3 linked regions of the Methyloterricola oryzae genome follow. The protein of the gene in region 1 interacts with the protein of each later gene in a pairwise test. Links are inferred from orthologs where the notes say so. Each region holds a gene or a part of one and is shown in the gene's direction. Other genes may lie near its edges. The genes, in order: ftsZ, zapD and EK23_RS17325.

Region 1 (9,991 bases):
CATGACCGACCATAGCCTGGTGCCCATGGCGGCCAGGTCCGCCGGCATTGACTTCGACGAGCTGGTCTGGCGGATATTGGAATCCAGCCTCTGACCGCACGTGGGCACGCAGCGCAAAGGATCCCCGGAAAAGGGGCGCAGGGAGCAGAGCAAGGCGCGCTTCCCGCTGTTCCCGCTACTCGCTCTGCTGCTCGTGGCGGCAGGCGGATATTGGTTATGGCGGCAGGGCGTGGACTTCAACCGGGAGTGGTTTCCGGTTCGCTATGTTCGGGTTGAGGGCGGAATTGAAAACCTGAACACGGGAAAGCTCAGGGAGGTGTTGGCGCCGGCGGTGGCGGCCGGGTATTTCTCGCTGGACATAGGCGAGGTGGAAGGCGCTGCGCGCTCCTGTCCGTGGGTCGAGAGCGTTGAGGTGAGCCGGGTGTGGCCGGACACCCTGGTGGTGACGGTCAAGGAGCACGTGCCGGTCGCCCGCTGGGGCGAGAAGGCGATGCTGGATACGCGCGGCGAGCGATTCGCCCCGGATCGAGTGGAAGGTTTCGAAACGCTGCCGGAGCTGTCTGGCCCGCCTGGCACCGAGCATTACCTGCTGAGCACCTTGGCGCAATTGAACGACCTCCTGGCCCCGCAGGGGTTCAAAGTGGCGACCCTTGAGGTCAGCAAGCGCAGGGCCTGGACTCTGCGCCTGGAGAACGGGCCGGACATGTTTTTGGGGCGGCGCGAGCCGGTGGCGGCCGTGGAACATTTCCTCTCCCTGGTGGGTAAGTTGGGAGAGAATCGGCTAGCGCACCTATTGCGGGTGGACCTGCGCTATCCCAATGGCTTTGCCGTGGTATGGCGGCCCGAGGCGGAAGGTCTGCTGGAAGGCAGCGAAGCGCCCAGCGCAGGACTAAATCGATTGGAACAGGCCACTTGGGTGGCTCTAGAGACGCAATGAGAAATGGCTAGAAAATCGGATCGGAACTTGATCGTGGGACTGGATATCGGCACCTCCAAGGTCGCCGCCATCGTCGGTGAACTGAACGAGGATGGCGAGATCGAGGTGATCGGTATCGGTTCGCACCCTTCCCGTGGCCTCAAAAAGGGCGTCGTGGTCAATCTGGAAACCACTGTCCAGTCCATACAGCGCGCCATCGAGGAAGCCGAGCTGATGGCGGGCTGCCGCATCCACTCCGTCTACGCGGGGATCGCCGGCAGCCACATCAGCAGCATGAATTCCCATGGCATCGTCGCCATCAAGGACAAGGAGGTCACCCAGAGCGACGTGGATCGGGTGATCGACTCCGCCCGAGCGGTCGCCATACCTGCAGACCAGAAGATTTTGCACATCCTGCCCCAGGAGTTCGTGATCGACCGCCAGGAGGGCATCAAGGAGCCCATCGGCATGTCCGGTATCCGCCTGGAAGCGAGGGTGCATATCGTGACCGGCGCCGTGAGCGCGGCGCAGAACATCGTCAAGTGCATCCGCCGCTGTGGCCTGGAGGTCGAGGACATCATCCTCGAGCAGCTGGCCTCCTGCTCCGCGGTGCTGACTGAAGATGAGAAAGACCTGGGGGTGTGTCTGGTGGATATCGGTGGCGGCACCACCGACATCGCGGTGTTCACCGACGGCGCCATCCGTCACACGGCGGTGATTCCCATCGCCGGCGATCAGGTCACCAATGACATTGCGGTTGCGCTGCGGACACCCACTCAGCACGCCGAGGAAATAAAGATCAAGCATGCCTGCGCTCTGACGCAGTTGGCGAAGCTGGAGGAAACCATCGAGGTGCCCAGCATCGGTGAGCGGCCGACGCGGCAGATATCCAAATTGAACCTGGCGGAGATCGTGGAGCCGCGCTACGAGGAACTGTTGCTGCTGGTGCAGGCCGAACTTCGGCGCAGCGGGTTCGAGGATCTGATCGCCGCGGGCATCGTTCTCAGCGGTGGCAGCGCTCGGGTGGAAGGGTTGGTGGAATTGGCGGAGGAGATATTCCATATGCCAGTGCGGATGGGAATTCCGCAGTACGTCACGGGACTCAATGACGTGGTGCGTAATCCGGTGTACGCGACGGGTGTCGGACTATTGTTGTTTGGAAAACAGCATAACCCGCTGGTGGAGCGGGGTGCCTTGGTTGGCGGAGGTTTTCGGGGTATTTGGGCAAAGATGAAGAATTGGTTCCAGGGTAATTTTTGAAATCCAGTTAAGGCAGTCAAGTCAGGGGGATAACGATGAAATTTGAATTGGTGGATTCTTACAGTCAGAAGGCGGTGATCAAGGTCATCGGCATCGGCGGGGGCGGCGGCAATGCGGTCAACCACATGGCGGCCAGCCATATCGAGGGAGTGGACTTCATCTGCGCCAATACCGACGCGCAGGCCCTCAAGGGCACGCAATCGCGTTCGGTGGTGATCCAGCTTGGCAATGCACTGACCAAGGGGTTGGGCGCCGGGGCCAATCCCGATATCGGACGTCAGGCCGCGAAGGATGACCGGGAGCGTATCCTGGAAGTGCTGGACGGCTCCGACATGGTGTTCATCACCGCCGGCATGGGCGGCGGCACCGGCACGGGCGCCGCGCCGGTGATCGCCGAGATCGCGAAGGAAGCGGGAATCCTCACCGTGGCGGTGGTGACCAAGCCCTTCCCGTTCGAAGGCAAGAAGCGCCGTGCCGTCGCCGAAAAGGGCATCGAAGACCTGAGCCAGTACGTGGACTCGCTCATCACCATTCCCAACGAGCGTCTCCTGCCGGTGCTGGGCAAGGACGTGAGCCTGATCAGCGCATTCGCCGCCGCCAACGACGTGCTCCTGCACGCGGTGCAGGGTATCGCCGATCTGATCACCCGTCCGGGCTTGATCAACGTGGACTTCGCTGACGTGCGCACGGTGATGTCGGAAATGGGCGTGGCCATGATGGGTTCTGGCGTCGCCAGCGGTCCGAATCGCGCCCGCGAGGCGGCGGAGCGGGCCATCCACAGTCCGCTCTTGGACGAGGTCAACCTGCAGGGCGCGCGCGGCATCCTGGTGAACATCGCCGGCGGACCGGATCTGGCCATTGGCGAGTTCGACGAGGTGGGTAGCGTGGTCAACGAGTTTGCCTCGGAAGACGCGCAGGTGGTGACCGGCCTCTCCATCGACCCGGATTTGCAAGACGAGGTGCGGGTCACCGTGGTGGCCACCGGCCTGGCCGGACAGCACAAGGTAAGCGAGGCGCCGATCAGATTGGTGCATAAACGCAACACGGGCGAGATCGATTATGGCGAGCTGGAGAAGCCCACCAGCATACGCAACAAGCCGAAACACGAACCGCGTGCCGAAACGAAAAAGGAGATGGATTTGGAATATCTTGATATTCCAGCATTTTTGCGACGTCAAGCCGATTGAGCTTGGATGTTGGCATGACCTGCGCCTGTGGGCTGCGACAATTGTTTGCTTGTCGGCGCATCTGGCGCGGGTTATGCTTGTTGCATCTAAGTCACAACTGAGTGGGAATTTTGATGCAGGAGAATTGGATGATCAGGCAGAGAACCTTGAAGAATGTCATGAGAGCGACGGGGGTCGGGCTGCATACCGGGGAAAAGGTCTACCTGACCTTGCGTCCCGCCGCACCCAATACCGGCATCAAGTTCCGCCGTGTGGACTTGCCCGAACCCGTCGTCATCGAAGCCAGGCCGGAGAACGTGGGAGACACCACCTTATCCACCACCCTGGTCAACGGCAATGTGCGGATCTCGACGGTGGAACACCTGCTTTCGGCCTTCGCCGGGCTCGGCATCGACAACGCCTACGTGGATGTGAGCGCACCGGAAGTGCCCATCATGGACGGCAGCGCGGGGCCGTTCGTGTTCCTGATCCAGTCGGCGGGCGTGGAAGAGCAGGATGCACCAAAAAAGTTCATCCGCATCAAAAAGGAAGTGCTGGTGGAGGACGGCGAAAAATGGGCGCGCTTCGAACCCTATGATGGGTTCAAGGTGACGTTTACCATCGACTTCGACCACCCGGCCTTCCACAAGGACAGCCAGACGGCGAGTATCGACTTTTCTTCCACGTCATTCGTGAAGGAAGTCAGCCGTGCCCGCACCTTCGGATTCATGCGTGATATCGAGGCACTGCGCAAGAACCGGCTGGCGCTGGGTGGCAGCATGGACAATGCCATCGTGGTGGATAACTATCGCATCCTAAACGAGGATGGGCTGCGCTACGCGGACGAGTTCGTCAAGCACAAGATCCTGGATGCCATCGGCGACCTCTATCTGCTCGGCCATAGCCTGATCGGATCCTTCGTCGGTCACAAGTCGGGCCATGGTCTGAACAACAGCCTGCTGCGGGAACTGCTCAAGCGCAAGGATGCCTGGGAGTCGGTTACCTTCAAGGAAGAGGAGGGACTGCCGATTTCCTATATGCGTCCCGCCCGCGCCGCCACTCGCTGAGCGGAGCGTAAGCCGGTCCGGGGCGGCGCCCCCCTCGCCGCCCCGGTTCCGACGTTCAGGAAAGACGCCGGTTTTCCCTGATGGGTGCACTCGTGTCTGCAACGGCACCTTGCGCGCTTACTCCTTACGGCACATGTCCTTTCGCTTTCTCCGCCATGGTTTTCCCCAGCCGCTCCAGGGCTGCCGATAGCTCGCGCGATTCCATCCCGCTTCCGCTCGTCTTCACCAACTCCGCCGTAGCCAGAGAAACCCTGGGTCCCCCATCACGCTGTGTGACACTCGCCGCCTTGGCCAGGGCGCGGAACTCCAGTGCCCTGAATGTCCTGCCCGCGGTGGCCATCCGTTCCAGAGTCGCAGGGGCGTGAAAGCGCAACTGAAAAGACCAGGTCGGACTGTCCGCGTAGACGACCAAGCGCTGGTTCGCGGCCACCACGCAGTCCCGGCAATGTTCCGCCAAGTGCGGCGGTAGAGAATCCTTTACCTCGCGTAACACCAGCGCGTGCAGGCGCAAGCGCTCCAGGACGGGCGCCAGAGGCGCGCTCACAAGGTCGCGGGGAAGGAGACGAAAGCTGGGCAAAGCAGATCGATCCACGAGGCAAGGGGGTGCGTCAACGACACCGCGAAGCAGACGAGCATTATCCAAGCGCTTTGGTTTTAGGTTATCATCGTCAGATTATTTTGACCATCTGGAATTAAAACAAGATGCTAGGCAAGCTGGCCAAATCCCTGTTCGGCAGTCGCAACGACCGAATCGTCAAGAAGAAGAAAAAAATCGTTCGGAAGATTAATGCGCTGGAGCCGGACATTGAACGCCTGTCGGATGAAGCCCTGAGGGCCAAGACCCAGGAGTTCCGCGACCGCCTCGATCAGGGTGAGAAGCTCGAGACCCTGCTGCCGGAGGCCTTCGCCACGGTGCGTGAGGCCTCCAAGCGCGTGATGAACATGCGCCATTTCGATGTGCAGCTCATCGGCGGCATGATCCTGAACGACGGGAAGATCGCCGAAATGAAAACCGGCGAGGGCAAGACCCTGGTCGCCACCCTGGCAGCTTACCTGAACGCGCTGCCCGGCAAGGGCGTGCACGTGGTGACGGTAAACGATTACCTGGCCCGCCGTGACGCGGAATGGATGGGTCGGCTCTACGGGTTCCTCGGCCTTAGCACCGGCGTAATCGTCAGCGGTCTGGACAACGAAGAGCGTCGCCAGGCTTACGCCGCCGACATCACCTACGGCACCAACAACGAATTCGGCTTCGATTATCTGCGTGACAACATGGCGTTCTCGCCGGACCAGCGGGTTCAGCGCGAACGCCATTTCGCCATCGTGGACGAGGTCGACTCCATTCTGATCGACGAGGCGCGCACCCCGCTGATCATTTCCGGTCCCACCGAAGACCGCAGCGACCTCTATCATCAGATCGACAAGCTCATGCCGCGCCTCTCCAAGCAGGAGAAGGAGGACGGTCCCGGACATTACAGCATGGACGAGAAGGCACGCCAGGTCTATCTGACGGAGGCGGGTCATGAATTCATCGAGCAGATGCTGGAGGAAAAGGGACTGATCAAGGCAGGCGATAGCCTCTACGATGCGGTCAACATCCGCCTGATGCATTATGTGAATGCGTCCCTGCGGGCCCATGTGCTGTTCCAGAAGGATGTGGACTACATCGTGCGCGACGACCAGATCATCATCGTCGACGAATTCACCGGCCGTGCCATGCCGGGCCGGCGCTGGTCGGAGGGGCTGCACCAGGCGGTCGAGGCCAAGGAAGGGGTTACGGTGCAGAACGAAAACCAGACCCTCGCCTCCATCACCTTCCAGAACTACTTCCGTCTCTACGACAAGCTGTCCGGCATGACCGGCACCGCCGACACCGAAGCCTTCGAGTTCCAGCAGATTTACGGTCTCGAGGTCGTGGTGATTCCCACCAACCGGCCCATGGTCCGCAAGGACATGGGCGACCTGGTCTACCTGACGGTCAAGGAGAAGTACGACGCTATCCTGGAAGACATCCAGGATTGCGTAAATCGGGGCCAGCCGGTTCTGGTTGGCACCACCTCCATCGAAAACTCCGAATACCTGTCCTCCCACCTTACGAAGGCGGGTGTCGAGCATCAAGTGCTCAACGCCAAGCACCACGAGCAGGAAGCCCATATCGTGGCCGAGGCCGGCCGTCCACGCGCCGTCACCATCGCCACCAACATGGCGGGTCGCGGCACCGACATCGTGCTCGGCGGCAATCTGGACGAGGAGATTGCCCGGCGCAACCTCACCGAGCCGGCGGAAATTTCGCAGGCGCGCGCCGAATGGCAGAAGCGCCACGAGGAGGTGGTGGCGGCTGGCGGCCTGCACGTCATCGGTTCCGAGCGCCACGAATCCCGCCGCATCGACAATCAGCTGCGCGGACGTTCCGGCCGCCAGGGCGATCCGGGCTCCACGCGCTTCTACCTGTCCCTGCAGGACAGCCTCATGCGCATTTTCGCATCCGATCGCGTGGCCGCCATCATGCAGCGCTTGGGGATGAAGGAAGGCGAGGCCATCGAGCACCCCTGGGTCACCAAGGCCATCGAAAATGCCCAGCGCAAGGTGGAAGCGCGCAACTTCGACATCCGCAAGCAGTTGCTCGAATATGACAACGTGGCCAATGACCAGCGCCGTGTGATCTACCACCAGCGCGACGACCTGATGGCGGCGGAAGACATCGGCGACACCATTGCTGCCATCCGCCACGACGTGGTGGCGCAGATGTTCGAGCAGTACATCCCGCCTCAGACCATGGAGGAGCAGTGGGACGTCAAGGGTCTGGAGGAGGCGTTGGAGAAGGATCTGGGCGTGCGCGTGCCGGTGGAGGAATGGCTGGAGGCCGACCACTTCCTGCATGAGGAAAAGCTCAAGGACATGATCTGCGACGAGGTGGACAAGGTCTACGACCACAAGGCCGAGGCTATCGGCCTGCCGGTGATGCGCCATTTCGAGAAGTCGGTGATGCTGCAGGTGCTGGACAATGCCTGGAAGGAGCACTTGGCGGCCATGGACCACCTGCGCCAGGGCATCCACCTGCGCGGCTACGCCCAGAAGGACCCGAAGCAGGAATACAAGCGTGAAGCCTTCGAGATGTTCACCACCATGTTGGACAGCGTGAAGCACGAGGTGATCGGCATCGTTTCCAAGGTGCAGGTGCACACCGAAGAAGAGATCAAGGTGATGGAGGAGCAGAACCGCCCTCAGGTGGAAATGCAGTACCACCACGCCGAGGCTGCCAGCGTGCTGGCGGAAGACACCGAAAGCGAATTGCCGGATGAGGCGGCGTCCGATCAGGCCCACAGGCCCTTCGTGCGCGAGTCGCAGAAGGTCGGCCGCAACGACCCCTGCCCCTGCGGTTCCGGCAAGAAATACAAGCAGTGCCACGGTAAACTGGCCTAAGGAAGGGCGCGCGACGATGACCTCGCCCTCGCCACCCGACTACAACGGGCCGCTGTCGGTTCAAGGTATCCGGCTCGGCTCCGCCGGTGCGGGTATCAAGCGCAACGACCGGGACGACGTGCTGCTGGTGGAGATGGCGCCGGGCTCCACTTGTGCAGCGGTGTTCACCCGCAATGCCTTCTGCGCCGCGCCGGTGACCGTGGCGCGCGAACATTTGTCCACCCAGCCCCGCTGGCTGCTGGTCAATTCCGGGAATGCCAATGCCGGCACGGGCAGCCGTGGCTTGGCCGATGCGCGCGAGACCTGCCGTCTGGTGGCGGAAAGGACGGGTGGATTGCCGCGGCAGGTGCTGCCGTTCTCCACGGGAGTCATCGGCGAGTATCTGCCGGTGGACAAGATCGCCAGCGCCCTGCCTGCCGCCCTGGACGCACTCACGGAATCCGGCTGGGAACGGGCGGCGCGCACCATCATGACCACAGACACGCGGCCCAAGATCGCCGGTTGCCTGCTGATGCTGGATGGCCAAGCGGTCCACGTGGTGGGCATCGCCAAAGGCGCCGGCATGATCCAGCCCAATATGGCCACCATGCTCGCCTACATCGGCACCGATGCGCGGGTGGATCAGGCGACCCTGCAGAACCTTCTGGCCGATGCGGCGGACCGATCCTTCAACTGCGTGACCGTGGACGGTGATACCTCCACCAATGACGCCTGCGTGCTGATGGCCAGCGGGCATTCGCAGGCCCCCGCGATTGCCGCCGACAGCCCGCATTACCCGGCCTTCGCGCAGGCGGTGCAATCCGTGTGCGATGCCTTGGCCGAAGCCATCGTGCGCGATGGCGAAGGCGCCACGAAGCTGATTCGCATCCAGGTGCAGCAGGCCCGCAGCGAAGCCGAGGCGCGGCAGGTGGCCAAGACCGTGGCCCATTCGCCCCTGGTCAAGACCGCTTTCTTCGCCAGCGATCCCAACTGGGGCCGAATCCTGGCAGCGGTGGGACGCTCCGGCTGCGATGATCTGGATATCGACCGAGTCGCCATCTGGCTGGATGATGTCTGCATCGTGGAGCAAGGCGGACGGGCAGGGACTTACACCGAAGAAGCCGGGCAGGCGGTGATGGCGCAGGACGATATCACCGTGCGCATCAGTCTGGGGCGCGGGACGGCGCAGCAGACCGTGCTGACCTGTGATTTTTCCTACGACTACGTGCGCATCAACGCCGAATACCGGACCTGAGGGCCTGTTGAAGGCCGAGGTTGGACGCACCTGAGCGGCTGTTATCCCGCATGCCGCTGACCGACGAGCAACAGGGTGTCATTGCGGCAGAAGAACCTGTCGTCAAGGTCAACGCCGTGGCCGGAAGCGGCAAGACCACCACCCTGCTGGAGTATGCCGCCAGCCGTCCCAAGTCCAAGATGCTGTACCTGGCCTATAACCGCTCCGTGGCCGAGGAGGTGCGGGAGAAGGCCAAGGCCCGCTCGCTCCCCAATTTAAGCGTCAGCACCATCCATGCCCTGGCTTACCGGCAGGCCAATGGGCACCGCTACGAGTTGGAGCATGATCTCAGCGAGTGGCGCATCCTCGAGCAGTATGTGCCGATCGGGGACCGCAATAGCGAGCGCGGCCTGACCTATGCCTGGCTGCTGAAGGATCTGATCAACTACTACCTCAACGCGGAACACACCGGACTGGATGCGGAACTCCTGGCCGGCTACGAGGCGGCTACCGTCCCCAGCGAGCGGGTCGGCATCCTGCTGCGAACGCGCAGCGCCGAACTCATTGGACTGGTGCGGACCATGCTGTCCGACATGAAGAACCGTCAGGCGCCAGCCGTCCATGATTTCTACCTGAAACTGTTCCAGTTCGCCAAGGGGCGATTGCCCTACGAGGTGATCCTGGTCGACGAAGCCCAGGATGTCTCCGGCGTCATGTTGTCGATCATCGCCCGCCAGGAGCAGGCCCAGCAGATCTTTGTGGGCGATAGCTATCAGCAGATTTATGCTTTCCGGCACGCCGTCAATTCCCTGGAACGGGTTCCGGGACAGGCCTACTGGCTGAGCCGGACTTTCCGCTTCGGCGACGGGTTGGCGCAGCATCTGGGTCAGCGGATCAACGCGGCCTATCAGCTGCTGGGAGAGGAGCCCACATTACGCATCCAGGG
Region 2 (10,010 bases), on another replicon or contig:
GGATATCCATATCGAACCCTACGAGAAGAATTTCCGCATCCGATTCCGCCACGACGGCATGCTACATGAGGTGGCGGCGCCGCCGGCCAACCTGGCTAACCGCATCGCCGCGCGCCTGAAGGTCATGTCCCGCATGGACATTGCCGAGCGCCGCGTCCCCCAGGACGGCCGCATCAAGATGGCATTATCCCGCAACCGGGCCATCGACTTCCGTGTCAACACCTATCCGACCCTGTTCGGCGAGAAGATCGTCCTGCGTATCCTCGACCCCACCAGCGCCCAGCTGGGCATCGAAAAGCTGGGGTTCGAGCCGGAACAGCAGGAGAACTTTCTCAACGCCATCCAGAAGCCCTACGGCATGATCCTGGTGACCGGCCCGACCGGCAGCGGTAAGACCGTCACCTTGTACACCGCCCTCAATATTCTCAATACCTCTGACGTCAATATCTCCACCGCCGAGGACCCGGTGGAAATCACCGTGCCCGGCATCAACCAGGTGAACGTCAACGTCAAGACTGGCCTCACCTTCGCCGAGGCGCTCAGGGCCTTCCTGCGTCAGGACCCGGATATCATCATGGTGGGTGAGATTCGAGACCTGGAAACTGCCGAGATCGCCGTCAAGGCGGCGCAAACCGGTCACATGGTGCTCTCGACCCTGCATACCAACGACGCCCCGCAGACCCTCAACCGTTTGCTGCAAATGGGCATACCGGCTTTCAATATCGCCTCCTCGGTGCTGCTGATCATGGCCCAGCGTCTGGCCCGGCGCCTGTGCGAGAACTGTAAGCGGGAAGAGAAGCTCCCGCCCGAAGTGCTGCTGGACGCGGGCTTCAAGGAGTCGGAGATCGACAACCTGATCGTGTTCGGCCCCGAAGGCTGCGACAAGTGCGTCAAGGGCTACAAGGGTCGCGTCGGTATCTACCAGGTCATGCCCATCACCGAGTCCCTCAACCGCATCATCCTGGAAGGCGGTAACGTCATGCAGATCAGCGAGCAGGCCAAGCGCGAGGGCGTCTCAAACCTGCGCGAATCAGGCTTGAAGAAGGTGCGCGCCGGTATTACCAGTCTGGAAGAAATCGATCGGGTGACCCGAGAATAAGGACATGGCCAAAGAAGAACTGACGCTTTTCGTCTGGGAAGGGACCGACCGCGCCGGCGCGCGCATGAAGGGGGAAGTTTCCTCCCGCAGCGAGAACACCGTGCGCGCGGAACTGCGCCGTCAAGGCATCAAGGTCATCAAGGTCAAGAAGAAGCCCAAGCCCCTTTTCACCGCGCGCAAGAAAAAGATCATCCCCAAGGACATCGCGGTGTTCAGCCGCCAGCTCGCCACCATGCTCAGCGCCGGCGTGCCCTTGGTGCAGGCCTTCGACATCGTCGGGCGCGGCCACGAGAACCCGAGCATGCAAGAATTGCTCATGAGCATCAAGGCCGACATCGAGGGCGGCAGCCCCCTGGCGGAAGCCTTGGGCAAACACCCCCTGTATTTCGACGAGCTCTTCTGCAACCTGGTGCACGCGGGCGAGATGGCCGGCGTGTTGGAAACCTTATTGCACAAGATCGCAGACTACAAGGAAAAGACTGAGTCCCTCAAGGGCAAGATCAAAAAGGCACTCACCTACCCGACTGCAGTCCTCGTGGTAGCCGTGATCGTTACCGCCATCCTGCTAGTGTTCGTGGTGCCCCAGTTCGAAGATTTGTTCAAGGGGTTCGGCGCCGACCTGCCAGCCTTCACCCAGATGGTGGTGAGCATGTCGCGCTTTCTGCGTGACTACTGGTACATCATCGCCGGCATCCTGATCGTCGCGGGTTTCGTCCTCGCAAACCTGAAGCGACGCTCTCTGGCTTTCAACCATGGACTGGACCGGCTGATCCTGAAGATTCCGGTGATCGGGGAAATCATGCGTAAGGCGGCCATCGCCCGCTTCGCCCGCACCCTCGCCACCATGTCGGCGGCCGGCGTGCCCCTGGTGGAAGCCTTGCAATCCGTGGCGGGCGCCACGGGCAACATCGTCTATGGCACCGCGGTGCTGCAGATGCGCGACGAAGTGTCCACGGGCCACCAGTTGCAGATGACCATGCGCCAGACCAACCTGTTCCCCAACATGGTGATCCAGATGGTCGCCATCGGCGAGGAATCCGGCTCAATCGACAGCATGCTGTCAAAGGTGGCCGACTTCTTCGAGGAAGAAGTGGATAACGCTGTGGACTCCCTCAGCAGCCTGCTGGAGCCCATGATCATGGCCTTCCTGGGCGTGGTGGTGGGCGGCCTGGTGATTGCCATGTACCTGCCCATCTTCAAGCTGGGATCAGTCGTCTAAACCCTCTAATCCCTTGGACATCCTGGATCTTTTGCAGGCCAGTCCGGCCTGGCTGGTGACCGCCACAAGCCTGCTGGGGCTGATCGTCGGCAGCTTTCTGAATGTCGTCGTCCACCGCCTGCCGCGCATGCTGGAGCGGGCATGGAAGCAGGAATGCCAGGCTTTCCTGGGACTGGAAAGCAGCGACACGCCCGAAGCCGCATTCAGTCTCGTCGCTCCCGGCTCCCGTTGTCCTCACTGCGGCCATGGCATCCGCGCCCACGAGAATATCCCCATCCTCAGCTATGTGTTCCTGCAAGGCCGCTGTGCCGCCTGCGGCGCGGGCATTTCGATCCGCTACCCCGCCATCGAGGCCCTCACCGGCATCGTTTCCGGCGTCGTTGCCTGGCAGATGGGACCGACCGGTGCCATGCTGGCGGCGCTCTGCCTGAGCTGGACCTTGATCGCCCTGTCCGCCATCGACCTAGAAAAGCAGTTGCTACCCGATGCGATCACCCTACCCTTCCTGTGGCTGGGCCTGCTGCTGAGTCTGTCCGGGAGTTTCACCGACCCGCGCTCCAGCATCATCGGTGCTGCCGTCGGCTATCTGAGCCTTTGGTCGGTCTATCAGGCTTTTCGCCTGCTGACCGGCAAGGAAGGCATGGGCTTCGGCGATTTCAAGCTGCTGGCGCTGTTCGGCGCTTGGCTTGGCTGGCAGAAACTCCTGCCCATCATCCTCATGGCGTCCCTGGTGGGCGCTGTGGTGGGCACCTGCATGATCGCGTTCCTGCGCCATCAGCGCAGCGCGCCCATCCCCTTCGGCCCCTACCTGGCGGCAGCCGGTTGGATCGTCATGCTCTGGGGCGACCCCATCCTGGACGCCTATCTGCGCTTCGCCGGCCTCGCGCCGTAGACCTGAACCCCACGTGTTGAAAGTCGGCCTCACCGGTGGCATAGGCTGCGGCAAGTCAGCCGTGGCCGATCTATTCCGCCGCCTGGACGTGCCAGTGCTGGACGCCGATGAGATCGCCCGCGCCCTGGTGGAACCGGGCCAGCCGGCCCTGTCCGAGATCGCCGAATCCTTTGGTCCGCAGGCGCTGGATGGCGGGCGCCTGAACCGGGCCTGGCTGCGCGAAACGGTATTCCGCAATGCCAACGACAAAAAGCGCCTTGAATCGATTCTTCACCCCAGAGTCTACGCCTCCATGGAGGCACAGATGGCCAATCTGGATGCGGCCTACTGCATCCTAATGGTCCCCTTGTTGCTGGAGACCGGACGGCGCGACTTTGTGGATCGCCTGCTGGTGGTGGACTGCCCGGTGGAGACACAGATCGCCCGGGTCACCCGACGGGACGGACTGGACGAGGCCGCTGTGCGCCGCATCATCGAATCCCAGATGGCCCGCGCCGAGCGCCTAGCCGCGGCCAACGATCTGATTGAGAACGACGGCGACCTCGAGGCCTTGGAAGCGCGCGTCGCAAAACTGCACCTGAGGTACCTGGAAACCGGGAAGTCCCTCGGCCAACTTGACTAATCACGGCCATCGGTCAAAATGGCGAACTGAAAAGGACGCCCGCCCTCACTAATTCAAAACTTCACCAAGACCGGTTTCCCAACTTGAACGATCTGGTTCTGTATGAGTTTCCGTTGAACGAACGGATTCGCGTGTTCATGCGCCTCGAGCAACTGTTTCAGCAGGTTGATCATTTCATGGGCGGCAACACGATCTGGGAGAGCCGGGCGGTCATTGCGACCCTGCTGGAAATCCTGACCATCTTCAGCCGCAACGATCTCAAGTCGGAAACGCTCAAGGAACTGGACCGGCATGTTGGCGTGCTCAACAAGCTCACCGCCAACGACAATATCGATAATGAAAAACTGAACCGGATTCTCGACAGGCTGAACGATATCAGCGACAAGCTGTATGCGACGCCCGGCAAGATTGGCCACTGGCTGAACGAAAGCGAGTTGTTCAAGAGCATTTCCCAGCGTAGTTCCATACCGGGCGGCACCTGCGCCTTCGACCTGCCCACGTACCATTACTGGCTGCAGCAAGGCGATGCGCGGCGGCGCGAAGACCTTGCGTCGTGGCTGGCCCCCTTCGCCACCATTCGTGACGCCATCGACCTGGTGCTGAACTTCATCCGACGCAGCGCCATTCCCACCATGGAACAGGCGGAAGCCGGGTTCTTCCAGAAGACCCTCGATCACAGCCTGCCCTATCAATTGCTGCGGGTCGGCCTGGAGCGTACGCAGCCCTATTTCGCCGAAATCAGTGGCGGCAAGCACCGCTTCACCATCCGTTTCATGGTGCCAAGCAGCAGCGAACGGCCCACGCAGAGCGGCGAGCACGTCGACTTTCAGCTCACCTGCTGCATCCTGTAATCAGGCACCTGGCGAAAATGGCGAGCCAGCAAACGCTGATCATCGAAGCGGGCAGGACCGAACGGCATTACTGGCGGGATCTGTGGCGCTACCGGGAACTGTTCTACTTCCTGGCTTGGCGCGATGTGCTGGTCCGTTACAAGCAAACGGTCATAGGCGTCGTATGGGCCGTGGTACGACCGGTATTGACCATGCTGGTGTTCACGGTGATCTTCGGCAAGCTGGCGAAGCTGCCTTCGGAAGGCGCCCCCTACCCCATCCTGGTGTTCAGCGCCATGCTGCCCTGGCAGTTCTTCGCGAACGCCTTCACGGAAGCCGGCAACAGTCTCATATCCAACGCGAACATGATCTCCAAGGTCTATTTCCCACGTCTGATCGTGCCCACCAGCGCCGTCATCGTCAGCTTCGCGGATTTCCTCATTTCCGCTATCCTGCTGGCAGGACTCATGGCTTGGTACCGGTATCTTCCGGACTGGCGTATCCTGACCCTGCCGGCCTTCATCCTCATGGGTTTCGCAGCCGCCATGGGAGCAGGGCTGTGGATCGCCGCGCTCAACGTCAAATACCGCGATTTCCGCTACATCATTCCGTTCGTGGTGCAATTCGGCTTGTACGTGTCGCCTGTGGGGTTTACCAGCGCCATCGTCCCGGAAGATTGGCGTCTGCTGTATTCCCTCAACCCCATGGTCGGCGTGATCGACGGGTTCCGCTGGGCCATCCTGACCGACGACCGCCCCCTGTTGTCGCCCGAATTTCTTGTGTCCGCGAGCGTGGCTGCCGTGGTCCTGTGCAGCGGCGTGCTTTATTTCCGCCGAACGGAAAAGATCTTTGCCGACATCATTTGATCCCACGAAATGTGTGCCTCTCGAACCTTAGTCGATTGTGCCGATGGGGACAATCCCGCATCGAAGCGACTGGACATGACTAGCCCCCTGCTGTAAATCCGCGATGAGCACGGCGATTCAGGTTCATAACCTTTCCAAGAAATACATCCTCAAGCACCAGGATAGCGCCCGCTACATCACCCTGCGCGACTCCCTGCACGGAGCGGCCAGGCAGTTCGCGCAGCGAATCCGACACCCATTTGGCGTCCGCGACAATCCTGGCCGCGAAGAATTCTGGGCCCTCAAGGATATCGAGTTTGAAATCCGCCAGGGCGAGCGCGTGGGCGTGATCGGACGCAACGGCGCGGGCAAGTCGACCCTGCTGAAATTGCTCTCCCGCATCACCGACCCCACGACGGGCCGTATCGCCATCACTGGACGCGTGGCCAGCCTTCTGGAAGTGGGAACCGGCTTTCATCCGGAACTGACCGGCCGCGAGAACATCGCTCTCAATGGCGCCATACTGGGCATGCGCCGGGCGGAAATCAACCGTAGATTCGATGCCATCGTCGCGTTTGCCGAGGTTGAAAGGTTTCTCGACACACCGGTCAAGCGTTACTCCAGCGGCATGTACGTCCGGCTCGCCTTCGCAGTTGCGGCGCATCTGGAACCCGAAATCCTGATCGTGGATGAAGTGCTGGCGGTGGGCGATGCGCAGTTCCAGCGGAAATGCCTGGGCAAAATGAAGGAGCTGGGCAGCGAGGGCCGCACGGTGCTGTTCGTTAGCCACAACACCAGTTCCATCCTGCAGTTGACCGACACCTGCATCCTGCTAGACCAAGGCCGTCTCGCGATGCGCGACAGCAGCGCACAGTGCGTTACCCATTATCTGCAAGGCGGCGCTGCGGCCGACACGACGCAGGGCATCCGCAATCAGCGGACCGATTTCGCGGTGCTGCGATTCGTCCTCGACCGTGAAGCGAGCCCCCTCGGTTTCAATCGGCCGCTGGTTTTCAATATGGAACTGGAGTCCGCCCGTCCCCTGGATGGCATCTCGGTCATCCTCGGGATCGAGAATTCATTGGGTGCCCACATTCTCACCGCAAGGGCCCGCATCGATGCCATTGCAACTGGGCCAACGCGCTTTGACCTGCGGCTGGAGGGGCACAATCTGGCTCCGGGAAGTTATTTCGCATCCCTCACCATCTGGTCCGCGGCCCAGATCATCTTTGAGCAAACGCAGATCCTGGGCCTGGAACTGGTCTCCAACCAGGAGGATGAACAGCGCTATGGCCCATACATTGCCAAGGTCTCCGATAAACTGGGCTGCTTCCGCCCCCTGGAGGTGACCCATGCCTGACGGACGGACGAAGAAAATTCGACGCCTCGGTGTCTGGCCTTGTCGGCTCGCCCATTCTTAATATCCCACCCCAACCATGGACAAGCACATCGTCGTCATCCTGGGCATGCATCGCAGCGGCACCTCTGCGCTAACCCGCGTGCTCAATCTGATGGGCATGGACCTGGGGCGAGAGTTGGTGCCGGCGGAGATCGACAATCCTAAGGGATTCTGGGAAGACGCGCGCATCGTCGCCATACACGAGCGTTTCCTCCAGGACATAGAGCGAAGTTCGAGCGACCCGCGGGTATTCAGCGAACGGGACTGGACGGGACGCGCGGCGGACGCAGCACAAAGCGCATTACTGCAAGTGCTGTCCAACTATCGCCAGGAGGCTGGCATTTGGGGTGTGAAAGATCCCCGTCACTGCCGGCTGCTGCCGCTCTGGGCGCCGCTGTATCCTCAGATCGGACGGTCACCGCATTTTCTGCTGACCGTGCGCAATCCGCTGGAAGTCGCCGGATCGCTGGAAAAGCGCGACAGGCTGCCGTTTCGCCGTGGGCTGCTGCTGTGGCTGATCAACAACCTGGAGGCCTTGGTGCAGACCCAAGGTAGCGGGCGGGTCATCATTACCTTCGACCAGTTACTCTCAGCACCGGAGCAGGTCATCGACAAGATACGCAGCGGCCTCTCGCTACCCTGGCCGGAACTGCCCGAGGACTTCGAGACACGCATGCGCGGTTTTCTCGACCCGGAACTGCGTCACCACCGCACGCCTGAGCCGCACCGGCCAGTAGGCGAGGGGCTTGAACTGGTGGACAGCCTGCTGCTGGAGGCATGGATAGGGCAAGTCTACACGTGCCTGCAGACCGCAGCCGAGCATCCTCAATCAGCCATCGATCCGGCCGTTTACGGCATTGCAGCGAACCTGAGCGATCGCCTGATCCAGCTCGAGAACCTCAGCGCCAAGGAACGCGCCCCCCATTTTCACCAATGGTTCTGCCCCGGCAATGCCTGGGACCGGCTGCAGAAAGCCGATCGGGTCCTCTCCTGGCTGCCGATTCTGCGGCCCGGCAAGCTCCTGCAGCCAGCCTATGCCTTGCGCTATAGCCTGGTAAAGCTGCGCAATACGTGGCGGCATGGCCTGGGCGTGGAGGCTAAAGGTGGAGGCTAAATCGGTACCGGAGCATGACTCGGCGGCCCAGCCCCCCGCCACCGGCATCTGGCCGCGCTGCCGACGGTTTGTCGCCGCTTGGCTGCGGGTTCCCGCCAGCCGCGTACTTCGGACTTACGACCGGCTGCACGGCCGCCGCACCGTCCATCTCATCCACATCGGAAAGACCGGCGGTACCGCGCTCAAGCATGTACTAAAGCATCAATCCGTCACGCCCCGCTACCGTATCGTGCTGCACAACCACGCCTGCACGCTGCGCGATGTGCCCGTGGGTGACGGCGTGATGTTTTTCCTGCGCGACCCTGTCAGCCGCTTCGTCAGCGGCTTCTACAGCCGCATGCGCCAAGGCCGGCCGCGCTATTTCTACCCCTGGAGCGAAGCAGAGGCAGTCGCATTCGCCCGCTTTCAGACTCCCAACCAGCTGGCGCTGGCGCTAAGCTCGGCCGACGCCACCCTGAGGGAAGCCGCGGTCGCGGCCATGGGCGCGATTCAGCATGTCAGATCGTCCTATTGGGACTGGTTCGAAAATGAGAGCTACTTTTTGTCCCGACGCGATGACATACTTTTCGTCGGATTCCAGGAATCCCTGACGGCAGACTTCGATAAGCTCAAGTCATTACTCGGGCTACCCGATAGCGCGGTCCTGCCAGGCGAAGAGGCTGCCATGCACCGCAATCCGGAGGAACTGGACCGCCGCCTCGACCCGCAGGCCCTGGCGAACCTGTCTCACTGGTACAGACACGATTATGCGTTCGTCGACTTATGCCGGAGCCTGGAGGACCAGCCAAAGTCATGTCGGAATCCTTGAGGAAACGGCAGCCAGGCGATAGGCGGCAGGGGCGTGCTAACATGGGCATGAGCCGGAATGCGGCAGGCTGCGTTCTTCCATGAAGTATCCATATATTCTAGTCGTCACCTACGGACGCAGTGGCTCCACGCTCCTGCAAGGCGTCTTGAACAGCATCGACGGGTGCTTGATTGCCGGTGAGAACTTCAACTTCATTTTTCCCTTGTACCAATCCTATAGGCGTTTGCTCTCGGCGAATACGCACGTGGCGGAGGGAGTCCTCGGGAGCGAAAATCCGCATTTGCCCCGGCATCCCTTTTTCGGCGCGCGGCGCCTCAGTCCGGAACTCTTTCTGGAGGATGCGAGCCGGCTGGTCATCGCACAACTGCGCGCATTGGATGAGTCGAAGGGTACACGATGCCTGGGCTTCAAGGAGATACGCTATGCCGAGGCCTTGCCGGAATTGGAGGAGTACCTGGATTTTCTCCATCGCATACTCCCGGGCTCGGCCCTGATCTTCAACACCCGGCGCAGCGAGGAGGTCGCCCGCAGTGCCTGGTTGAAAAAGCAACGCAGGAGAGATGTGCTGAGCCGGATTCAGCGACTGGACATGCTATTTCGCGCCTATGCGGATAAATCGCTCAATGCGTTCGTTATCGATTACTCGGACTGTGTGAGGAAAACCGAGCGTCTGAAAGACTTGCTCCAATTTCTGGGAGCGGAGTATTCAGAGGCCCGGATCGACGCCGTTTTGAACACCCCCCCACAGTTTTTCTCCCGCCCAAGAGGGCGTGCGACGTCTCCTGGAAGCCGAAACGGATGAGCCCGTGAGACCGGATTGTCTGCACGGCCGAGAGGCCAAACTATTGCCTCGATTCAAGGGCTAGGGCGAACCTCCACCATTGCTAAGCCACCCTTCACCGCCCACGCACCCAAAGATTTCTCCGCAATGATGCCCGCCCCACCTCAAATTTCCGTCCTGATGCCTGTCTACAATGGTGAGCGTTATCTGGCCGAGGCCATCGACAGCATCCTGACGCAAACCTTTACCGACTTCGAATTTCTCATCGTCAACGACGGGTCCACAGACACCAGCCGCGAAACTGTGATCGGCTACCAAGACCCACGCATCCGTCTGGTGGACAACTGCCAGAACCTGGGGCTGGTCACGACCCTAAACAAGGGACTTGGGATGTGCGTCGG
Region 3 (10,041 bases), on another replicon or contig:
CGCTGGCCGGGCGTGCTCAATGAGGCGGAAGTGGACCGGGAAACCCTGGCTCCCGGCCTGCTTGACCTGCTGGATGAGGCCTTGGCAGGGCTGGTTCGGGTGCGCGAAACCGAGGGCCGGCAATTGGCGCTCTTGATCGCCAGCCGCTGCAGCCAGATGCGGGAAATCGTGGCGGGCGTTCGCCTGCGTCTGCCGGAGGTGCTGGCCGCCATGCGCGAAAAGCTCAGGCTGCGCGTCACGGAACTGGCGGCCAAGCCGGACGAAGACCGGCTCGAGCAGGAAATGGTCTACCTGGCGCAAAAATGGGATGTGGCCGAGGAACTGGACCGTCTGGAATCCCATCTCACCGAAGTGGAACGCGCCATCGAGCAACGGGATGCGGCAGGCCGTCGGCTGGATTTCTTGATGCAGGAAATGAACCGGGAAGCCAACACCTTGGGCTCCAAATCGGCGGACACGGAAACCACGCGCGCCTCCGTGGAACTGAAGGTGCTCATAGAACAGATTCGCGAGCAGGTCCAAAACGTGGAATGAAGCCTGCTGGCCATGGCGCGTAACGGAAATCGAACGGTATGAAAGTACTCACCATCGCCGGCCTGGCCTTCCTGCTGGCTGCCTGCAGCGGTTCGGACGTGGAGGTGCGGGCGGTGCATGAACTGGTGCCCGACGCCCACGTCATCTATCTCGGCGATCACACCTACCTGGCCAAGAGCACCTACGGCGAATTCTCGTTGATCAAAATGGACGATTCCGGCGAGGTCGTCTCAATGGAGCGGTTGTTCTAGCCCAGCGCCGGTTGGAGGCGAGCCGCGCCGGCGGCCCGCCCCATCGATTCAACCCGCCAGCTTGGACTTCAGCAGGTCATTGAGCTGCTGCGGGTTGGCCTTGCCGCCGGTGGCCTTCATGGCCTGCCCCACGAAGAAGCCGAACAGCTTGTCCTTGCCCGAGCGGTACTGCTCCACCTGGGCCGGGTTGTCCGCGATGATCTTGTCGATGATGGCCTCGATGGCGCCGGTATCGGTGATCTGCTTGAGACCTTGCTGCTCGATGACCTCATCTGCCGTCGCCTTGCTTTCCCACAAGGCCTCGAAGACCTGCTTGGCGATCTTGCCGGAAATGGTCTCGTCGGCAATGCGCTGCACCAGCCCCGCCAGGCGCGCTGCTTCCACCGGGCTCTCCTCGATTTCAAGTCCCGCCTTGTTCAAAGCCCCGGCCAGCTCACCCATCACCCAGTTGGCGCAGAGTTTGGCGTCGCAACCGGCCGCCTTCACCACCGCCTCGTAGTAATCCGCCAGTTCGCGGGTGGCGGTCAGCACGATGGCGTCGTAGTCGTTCAGGCCATATTCGCTCTTGAAGCGGTCGCGCTTCTCGTCGGGCAATTCCGGCAAGGTCTGCTTGACCTCCTCGATGAAGCCGGGCTCGATCTCCAGGGGCAACAAGTCGGGATCGGGGAAGTAACGGTAGTCGTTGGCCTCTTCCTTGCTGCGCATTGAGCGAGTCTCGTCCTTGGCCGAATCGTATAGCCGGGTCTCCTGCACCACCTCGCCGCCACCCTCGATCAGCTCGATCTGACGCTCGATCTCGAAGTTGATGGCCTTCTCGACGAAGCGGAAGGAATTGAGGTTCTTGATCTCGGCGCGGGTGCCGAATTTCGCCTGGCCCTTGGGCCGCACCGAGACATTGGCGTCGCAGCGGAAGGAGCCCTCCTGCATGTTGCCATCGCAGATTTCCAGGTAACGCACCAGGGCGTGCAGTTTCTTGAGGTAGGCTACAGCTTCCTTGGCGGAGCGCAGGTCCGGCTCGGACACGATTTCCAGCAAGGGTGTGCCGGCGCGATTCAAGTCGATCCCGCTGTAGCCGTGGAAGTCCTCATGCAGCGACTTGCCGGCGTCCTCCTCCAGATGGGCGCGGGTGATGCCGATGGTCCTCTCCTCGCCGTCCGCCAGGATATTGAGGTGGCCGTTGCCCACCACCGGCAGATCGTACTGGCTGATCTGGTAGCCCTTGGGCAGATCCGGGTAGAAGTAGTTCTTGCGCGCGAACACCGAGCGCGGCGCGATGTGGGCGCCGATGGCCAGGCCAAACTTGACGGCCATGCGCACGGCTTCCCGGTTCAAGACCGGCAAAACGCCCGGCAGTCCCAGATCCACGGCGCAGGCCTGGGTATTGGGCACCGCACCATAGGCGGTGGCGGCCCCGGAAAAAATCTTGGACTTGGTGGCAAGCTGGGCATGCACTTCCAGCCCGATGACGGTTTCCCACTCCATCTTTTTAACCTCTCATGCGAATGCTTTGGGAGCCTGGGCGTGCCAGTCCGTCACCTGCTGGTAGCGGTGAGCGACATTGAGCAGCCGGCTCTCGGAGAAATAATTGCCGATGATCTGCATGCCCACCGGCAGCCCCTTGGAGAAGCCCACCGGCACCGACATACCGGGCAGGCCCGCCAGGTTCACGGCGATGGTGTAGATATCGGACAGATACATGGCGATGGGATCGGCGCTTTTTTCACCGAAGCGGAAAGCCACCGAAGGCGAGGTGGGTCCCATGATCACGTCCACCTCCTCGAAGGCCTGCCTGAAGTCCTCGCTGATCAGGCGGCGGATCTTTTGCGCCTTCAGGTAATAGGCATCGTAGTAACCGGCGGACAGCACATAGGTGCCGATCAGGATGCGGCGCTTGACCTCCGCGCCAAAGCCCTCGCCCCGCGAACGGGTATACAGGTCCGCCAGGTCCTTCGGACTCTCGCAACGGTAGCCGAAGCGCACCCCGTCGAAGCGAGCCAGATTGGAAGAGCACTCGGCGGGCGCCACCACGTAGTAGGCCGGCGCGGACAGGTTCATATTGGGCAGCGCGACTTCCTTTACCGTCGCGCCGAGCTTCTGGTACTCGCCCACGGCCTCATCGATCAGGCGCGCGATATCGGCGTCGAGCCCTTCGCCGAAGAACTCCTTGGGCAAACCGATGCGCAGGCCTTCCAGGCTCTGGTTCAATCCGGCGGCATAGTCGGGTACCGGGCGGTCCACGCTGGTGGAATCCTTCGGATCGAAGCCGGCCATGACCTGCAGCATCAGGGCGCAGTCTTCCGCGGTGCGAGCCATGGGACCGCCCTGGTCCAGACTCGAGGCAAAAGCGATCATGCCATAGCGGGACACCAGACCGTAAGTGGGCTTAAGCCCGGTGATGCCGCAGAACGAGGCCGGCTGGCGGATGGAGCCGCCGGTGTCTGTGCCGGTAGCGCCGGGTGCCAGGCGCGCGGCGACCGCCGCGGCCGACCCGCCGGAAGAGCCGCCCGGCACGGTCTCGGTATCCCAGGGATTGCGCACCGGTCCGTAGTGGCTGGTTTCGTTGGAGGAGCCCATGGCGAACTCGTCCATGTTCAGCTTGCCCAGCATCACCGCGCCGGCCTGCTGAAAATGCTCGACGACGGTGGCGTTGTAGGATGCGATGAAGTTATCCAGCATCCTGGAGCCGCAGCTGGTGCGGACACCTTGGGTGCAGAAGATGTCTTTCTGGGCGATGGGAACGCCGGTCAAGGGGCCCGCATCGCCTGCGGCCAGGCGCCGGTCCGCGGCCTCGGCCTGATTGAGTGCCTGCTCGCCGGTGACGGTGACGAAGGCATTGAGCGTCGGGTTGATCGCTGCAATGCGGTCCAGGTAGGTTCGCGTCAGCTCGGTGCTGCTGAAATCTTTGTTGCGCAGGCCTTTGGCCAGCTCCACGATGGTCTTGTCGTGCATCGGTAATTTCTCGGGTTCGAATGGTCGGGGCCTGCGGGCTCCGGGTTCGGAATGGGCTCGGACCTGAATACGCGAGCCGCGGACGGAATCTGGGCGGGGCTTATTCGATCACTTTGGGCACCAAATACAGGCCTGCTTCCACCAGCGGCGCATGCGCCTGGAACTGCTCGCGCTGATCCTGCTCGGTCACGCTATCGGCCCGCAGCCTCTGGGCCATATCCAGGGGATGGGCCATGGGCGGCACGTTGGAAGTATCCACGGTACTCATCTGCTCGACGAAATCCAGGATGCCTGACAGGTCGCGGGCGTAGGCATCCACCTTGTCGGCGTCGATGGCGAGCCGTCCCAGCCAGGCAATTTTGTTCACATCTGCAGCGGTTAGAGACATGCGATCCCCTTGAGGTCATTTCGATTTGGTCTGTGTGTGGCCCATCATCATGAACGCGGACAAGCCCCGCAAGCGGCCGAGAAACGCCTCTGCGCCTCCCTGCACCGCGTCCGTCGGTCGGCTCGAGGGCCGGTCCGGTGAGCGATGCGCTATCATATCCCAACTTGCCCTGATCCCCAGCACCTTGCTACATTAAAACAATTTTTCACGGACTTTTTTCACAGGATTGCGACGCTCATGTTCAAACGCCTGCGCGGTTTTTTTTCCAATGACTTGTCCATCGATCTGGGAACGGCCAACACGCTGATATACATACGGGGACAAGGCATCGTGGTGAATGAGCCGTCGGTAGTGGCCATCCGCGAAGACAAGGCGCGGGGGTCCAAGACCATCGCCGCGGTGGGCGCCGCGGCCAAGTCCATGCTGGGCAGGACGCCGGGCAACATCACCGCCATCCGCCCGCTGAAGGACGGCGTGATCGCCGATTTCACGGTCACGGAAAAGATGCTCCAGTATTTCATCCACAAGGTGCACAAGAGCAAGCTGCTGCGCCCGAGTCCCCGCGTGTTGATCTGCGTCCCCTGCGGCTCCACCCAGGTGGAGCGGCGCGCCATCAAGGAATCCGCCGCCGGCGCCGGCGCGCGTGAAGTCTACCTGATCGAGGAGCCCATGGCCGCTGCCGTGGGGGCGGGCCTGCCGGTGAACGAGGCGCGTGGCTCCATGGTCATCGACATCGGCGGCGGCACGTCGGAAGTCGCCGTCATCTCATTGAACGGCATCGTCTATTCCGCCTCGGTGCGCATCGGCGGCGACCGCCTGGATGAGGCGATCATGAACTACGTGCGCCGCAACTACGGCACCCTGATCGGCGAAGCCACGGCGGAGCGTATCAAGCACGAGATCGGCACCGCCTACCCGGGCAGCGAAGTCCGCGAGATCGAGGTCAAGGGCCGCAACCTGTCGGAAGGCATTCCGCGCAGCTTCGTGCTCAACAGCAACGAGATCCTGGAGGCCCTGCAGGAACCCCTGGCCGGCATCGTCCAGGCGGTGAAGCTGGCGCTGGAGCAGACCCCTCCGGAACTGGGCGCCGACGTGGCCGAGCGCGGCATCATCCTCACCGGTGGCGGCGCGCTGCTGAAGGACATCGACCGCCTCATCGCCGAGGAGACGGGGCTGCCGGTGCTCATCGCCGAAGACCCGCTGACCTGCGTGGCGCGGGGCGGCGGCCGGGTGCTGGAACTGCTGGACGAAAAGGGATCGGCGCCTTTTTCGCTGGAATGACGCCGCCGCTGCGTGCGGCGCACGCCTCGGCAGGGAGATAGTTCATCAAACCGATCTTTACCAAGGGACCTTCGCTCAATCTCAGGCTGCTTGCTTGTGTCCTGGCCTCCTTCGCCCTCTTGGCCGCCGAGCAACGCGGCATGCTGAATCCATTGCGCACCAGCCTTGCGGTGCTGGTGTATCCGCTGCAGCAACTGGTGAGTTCGCCGATCAACGGGTGGCGCAACTTGTCCGAAAGCTTGTCCAGTCGCGAGGAACTGCTGAAAGACAACCAGCGCCTGCATGAGGAGCAGATTCGGCTCAAATCGCAGCTGCTCAAGTTCGATTCCCTGCAACAGGAGAACATCCGCCTGCGCGGCCTGCTGGAAACCTCGTTCAAGCTGGGCGAGCAGGTGCTCATCGCCGAACTGCTGGAAGTCAACCTGGTCCCCTACGAGCACGTGGTCATGGTCAACAAGGGCAGCCGCTTCGGCATCTATCCGGGGCAGCCGGTGGTAGACGCCAGCGGCGTGGTTGGACAAGTCCTGAGAGTCACGCCCTACAACGCCCAGGTGATGCTCATCACCGATCCAAACCACGCGATTCCGGTTCAAGTAAACCGCAATGGCCTGCGCACCATCGCCCTAGGCTCCGGACAAATCGACAAACTCTACCTGCCCTATCTGACCAGCAATGCGGATATCAAGCCCGGCGACCTGCTGGTGACATCGGGCATGGGCGGGGTTTTCCCGCAAGGTTACCCCGTGGCGACCGTGACCACCCTTTCCACGCAGACCAGCCCCTTTGCCAAGGTCACGGCCGTGCCCCTGGCCAAGCTGGACCGAAGCCGCGAATTGCTGATGGTATGGAGCAAACAGGACCCGATCCCGCGCATTCCGCCGCCCGCTGAGCAGGCGCCGGAAACGCCGGCGCCCTCAGCCGCGCCGACGCCGAACCCCGCGATCCGGGGCAAGGCCCGGGGAGCGCCCCATGCCCGCCAATAATCCGATCGCCACGCTGGTCGTGGCCTTCAGCCTGATCCTGGCGATGGCCATGAGGATCGTCGCGCTCCCCCACGGGCTGTCCATCTACAATCCGGATTGGGTACTGTTGTTCCTGATCTATTGGAATCTGGCACTCCCGGACCGGGTCGGGGTGGGCACGGCCTGGTTCACGGGGCTGATCACCGATGTGCTGACCGGACGGCTGCTCGGGCAGCACGCCCTGGCCTACGCCGTGGTCGCTTATTGCTGCCTGCATCTGCACCGGCAGCTGCGGCTGTACCCCCTGTATCAGCAGGCGGTGGCTACCCTGCCGCTGCTGCTGGCGAGCCAGCTCCTGGTGCTCTGGTCGCAGAATCACAAGGGCGCCAACAGCCTCAGCCTCGCTTATTGGCTGCCATCCCTGACTGGCGCGGCCCTGTGGCCCGCCATTTTCGTGGCTCTCCGGCATGTACGGCGCAGTTTCCACATCTTCTGACCGCGCCCGGGCCAACAGCGCACACATGCCGGACATTCGGCAATGATCCAGGAATTCACCATCAAGGACCGCTTCCGCGAGCAGCGGCTATTCCTCAATCGCATCGTTGCCAGCGCCCTTTTCATCGCCGTGGCGACGGCGGCCCTGACCGTCAGGCTGATCTATCTGCAGGTGGTCGGACATGAATACTACGCCACGCTGTCGCGGGACAACCGGGTGAAAATTTCGCCCCTGCCGCCCACACGAGGCATGATCTTCGACCGTAATGGCGAGGTGCTGGCGGACAACTACCCGACCTATAGCTTGGAGCTGATCCCCGAGCAGGTGCCCGACATGGGCGCGACCCTGGCCGAGCTGAAAAAGCTGCTGAACATCACGGACGAAGAAATCGCCCGCTTCAACTCCCTGCGCACGCGCCACAAGATTTTCGAAGGCGTGCCGCTCCGCCTGCAACTGAGCGAAGAGGAAATCGCCCGTTTTGCGGTGAAAATGCCCTATTTCCCTGGCGTGGAGATCCATGCCCGGCTGTTGCGCGCCTACCCTTACGGCGAACTCACGGCGCACGTGGTGGGCTATGTGGGCCGCATCAGCGAGGCCGAACTGCAGACCCTGGACCCATCCGTCTACAGCGGTACCTTCCACATCGGCAAGAACGGGGTGGAGAAAACCTACGAGTCCCTGCTGCATGGCAAGACCGGTTACGAAGAACTGGAAACCAATGTGCAGGGACGGTCGATCAACGTCATCGGCCAGAATGAGCCGCTGTCCGGAGCTGATCTGCACCTGACACTGGATATCAAGCTGCAGAAGACCGCCTTCGATGCGCTGCAGGACTTCAACGGCTCGGTGGTAGCCATCGAGCCCGACACCGGCAATGTGCTGGTTTTGGCCAGCAAGCCCAGCTTCGATCCCAACCCCTTCGTCCAGGGCATCAAGCGCGACGCCTACGAGGCGCTGCAATCCTCGCCCAGCCGGCCGCTCTACAACCGCGCCCTGCGTGGCGTCTATCCGCCGGGCTCCACGGTTAAGCCCTTCATGGCGCTGGCCGGCCTGACCCTGGGCCAGTTCAGCCCTGGACATCATGTCTATTGTCCGGGCTTCTACCGCCTGTCCGGCTCTGAACACAAGTACCGCGACTGGCGCAAGGGCGGTCACGGCACGGTGGATATGCGCTACGCCATCGTGCAATCCTGCGATGTGTATTTCTACGACCTGGCGCAGCACCTGGGGATCGAGCGCATGCACGACTACATGACGCAGTTTGGTTTCGGGCAGAAAACCGGCATCGATCTGGACGGAGAACGCAACGGCTTGTATCCCTCCCTGGAGTGGAAAAAACGCCACCGCCGCCAACCCTGGTTTCCCGGTGAAACCTTGATCGCCGGCATCGGCCAGGGCTATGTCCAGGTTACGCCGGTGCAACTGGCGCGCGCGGTGGCCACACTGGCCAGCAAGGGCAGGGTGGTGCAGCCGCGGGTCGTTGGGACGATCAAATCTCCCACGAACGACGCCAGCCCCTATCCACGCGGTGCCGCGGAAAGGATTTCCATCGATCCGGCGCACTGGCGCACGGTGGTGGACGCCATGGTCGATGTGGTTCACAGTCAGGCCGGGACGGCCAAAGGCATCGCCCCGGGACTGAGCTATCACGTCGCCGGCAAGACCGGCACGGCACAGGTATTCACGGTGCGCCAGGATCAGGATTACAAGAAGATGCACGTGAAGGAAACCCTCAAGGACCATGCTTGGTTTATTGCCTTTGCGCCCGCCGAGGATCCGCGCATCGCCGTTGCGGTACTGGCGGAAAACGGGGGACATGGCGGCTCGGTGGCGGCGCCCATCGCCAGGGCCGTCATCGAACAGTACCTGAAAGGCAGTCCCTGATGGCGGAAGAGCCGTTCATTTCCTTCAGCAGCCACCAACAAGCCTCCCAGGGTTGGTTGCAGAAGCTTCACATCGACCTGCCCCTGCTTGGTGGCCTCATGGTGCTGGCCGGTGCCGCGTTTATCATCCTGTACAGTTCCGGCGGCCAGGACCTGGGCGTGGTGCTGCGTCAGGCGGCCCGCCTCGGGCTCGCACTCGGCGTGATGCTGGTCGTCGCCCAGATCCATCCCCGTTACCTTATTCTTTACAGCCCGGCGCTGTACCTGCTTGGAATCATGCTTTTGCTGGCCGTCATGCTGTTCGGCGAGGTGTCGCTGGGCGCCAGGCGGTGGCTGGATCTCGGCGTCATCCGCTTCCAGCCTTCGGAATTGACCAAACTCTCCACGCCGCTGATGCTGGCATGGTTCCTTGCTTCCCGGCCTACGCCGCCCCGGTTTTCGGAGGTGGCCATCGCCGGCATCCTGATTCTGCTGCCCACGGCCATGATCGCCAAGCAACCGGACCTGGGCACCGCCTTCCTCGTCGGTGTATCGGGCGCCGCCGTGCTGTTCTTTGCCGGCATCCAGTGGAGCTACATCGTCGCCATCGCCGCGCTGGGAGGCAGCCTGCTGCCGGTCATGTGGCATTTCATGCACGACTACCAACGCGATCGGGTGCTCATGTTCCTGAATCCAGAGGCGGACCCCCTGGGACGCGGCTACCACATCATCCAGTCCAAGATCGCCATCGGTTCCGGAGGGATCTATGGCAAGGGCTGGCTGCACGGAACTCAATCCCATCTGGAATTCCTGCCGGAACGCTCCACGGACTTCATATTCGCCGTGTTCGCCGAAGAGTTCGGTCTGTTGGGATGCCTGGGCTTGCTGGCCATCTACCTGTTCATCCTGGCGCGCTGCTTCTACATCGCGGTGCAGGCCCAGGACAAGTTCTGCCGCATCCTGGCCGGGGCCATGACCATCACCTTCTTCATCTACGTGTTTGTGAACACGGGCATGGTGATCGGCATCCTGCCGGTGGTCGGCGTGCCTTTGCCGCTGGTCAGCTACGGCGGAACGTCCATGGTGACCCTAATGGCCGGCTTCGGCATGCTGATGTCCATCCAGACCCACCGCAGGCTGCTGGCTTCGTGAGTCCGGCGGCGGCTTCCGCAGCATCGCTCTCCCTGCCGTTAATCGGCGCGCGTAAGACAAACTCGAACGACCACACCGGCCTCCCATGGTAGAGTCGGAACTTTTGCCAAGCGCGGACACCCCCGTGTCCACGATTCCAAAGGAGGTTTCGATGACAACACACAAC

The links.
Region 2: the proteins of ftsZ (region 1) and zapD interact in binary tests that used the Escherichia coli proteins (3 or more experiments, as listed by UniProt). The link is inferred for Methyloterricola oryzae from one-to-one orthologs.
Region 3: the proteins of ftsZ (region 1) and EK23_RS17325 interact in binary tests that used the Escherichia coli proteins (3 or more experiments, as listed by UniProt). The link is inferred for Methyloterricola oryzae from one-to-one orthologs.

What each region holds. Positions count from the first base shown.
Region 1 is NZ_JYNS01000006.1:208,337-218,327, reverse strand. Bases 1,367-4,287 are described here. They hold ftsZ (cell division protein FtsZ), read left to right. Parts: upstream 1,367-2,211; coding sequence 2,212-3,363; downstream 3,364-4,287. Other genes in these bases: lpxC (UDP-3-O-acyl-N-acetylglucosamine deacetylase), read left to right, coding at 3,492-4,287; ftsA (cell division protein FtsA), read left to right, coding at 1,367-2,176. Also shown: EK23_RS10700 (D-alanine--D-alanine ligase), read left to right, coding at 1-94; EK23_RS10695 (cell division protein FtsQ/DivIB), read left to right, coding at 101-937; more of ftsA, read left to right, coding at 941-1,366; more of lpxC, read left to right, coding at 4,288-4,409; EK23_RS21720 (DciA family protein), read right to left, coding at 4,534-4,953; preprotein translocase subunit SecA, read left to right, coding at 5,112-7,832; bifunctional glutamate N-acetyltransferase/amino-acid acetyltransferase ArgJ, read left to right, coding at 7,849-9,066; EK23_RS10660 (UvrD-helicase domain-containing protein), read left to right, coding at 9,117-9,991. UniProt on the Escherichia coli protein: Essential cell division protein that forms a contractile ring structure (Z ring) at the future cell division site. The regulation of the ring assembly controls the timing and the location of cell division.
Region 2 is NZ_JYNS01000007.1:214,115-224,124, forward strand. The notes cover bases 2,860-5,799. They hold zapD (cell division protein ZapD), read left to right. Parts: upstream 2,860-3,915; coding sequence 3,916-4,683; downstream 4,684-5,799. Other genes in these bases: EK23_RS11750 (prepilin peptidase), read left to right, coding at 2,860-3,210; coaE (dephospho-CoA kinase), read left to right, coding at 3,224-3,832; EK23_RS11765 (ABC transporter permease), read left to right, coding at 4,701-5,528; EK23_RS11770 (ABC transporter ATP-binding protein), read left to right, coding at 5,632-5,799. In the rest of the region: type IV-A pilus assembly ATPase PilB, read left to right, coding at 1-1,099; EK23_RS11745 (type II secretion system F family protein), read left to right, coding at 1,104-2,318; more of EK23_RS11750, read left to right, coding at 2,332-2,859; more of EK23_RS11770, read left to right, coding at 5,800-6,867; EK23_RS11775 (sulfotransferase family protein), read left to right, coding at 6,944-8,020; EK23_RS11780 (sulfotransferase family 2 domain-containing protein), read left to right, coding at 8,010-8,828; EK23_RS11785 (sulfotransferase), read left to right, coding at 8,908-9,630; EK23_RS11790 (glycosyltransferase family 2 protein), read left to right, coding at 9,757-10,010. UniProt on the Escherichia coli protein: Cell division factor that enhances FtsZ-ring assembly. Directly interacts with FtsZ and promotes bundling of FtsZ protofilaments, with a reduction in FtsZ GTPase activity.
Region 3 is NZ_JYNS01000016.1:40,623-50,663, reverse strand. What follows is about bases 3,411-6,381. They hold EK23_RS17325 (rod shape-determining protein), read left to right. Parts: upstream 3,411-4,359; coding sequence 4,360-5,403; downstream 5,404-6,381. Other genes in these bases: mreD (rod shape-determining protein MreD), read left to right, coding at 6,373-6,381; mreC (rod shape-determining protein MreC), read left to right, coding at 5,448-6,381; gatC (Asp-tRNA(Asn)/Glu-tRNA(Gln) amidotransferase subunit GatC), read right to left, coding at 3,835-4,122; gatA (Asp-tRNA(Asn)/Glu-tRNA(Gln) amidotransferase subunit GatA), read right to left, coding at 3,411-3,734. Outside these bases: EK23_RS17350 (YicC/YloC family endoribonuclease), read left to right, coding at 1-534; EK23_RS17345 (hypothetical protein), read left to right, coding at 573-785; Asp-tRNA(Asn)/Glu-tRNA(Gln) amidotransferase subunit GatB, read right to left, coding at 834-2,267; more of gatA, read right to left, coding at 2,280-3,410; more of mreC, read left to right, coding at 6,382-6,386; more of mreD, read left to right, coding at 6,382-6,861; mrdA (penicillin-binding protein 2), read left to right, coding at 6,904-8,745; rod shape-determining protein RodA, read left to right, coding at 8,745-9,875; EK23_RS17300 (DUF11 domain-containing protein), read left to right, coding at 10,027-10,041. UniProt on the Escherichia coli protein: Forms membrane-associated dynamic filaments that are essential for cell shape determination. Acts by regulating cell wall synthesis and cell elongation, and thus cell shape.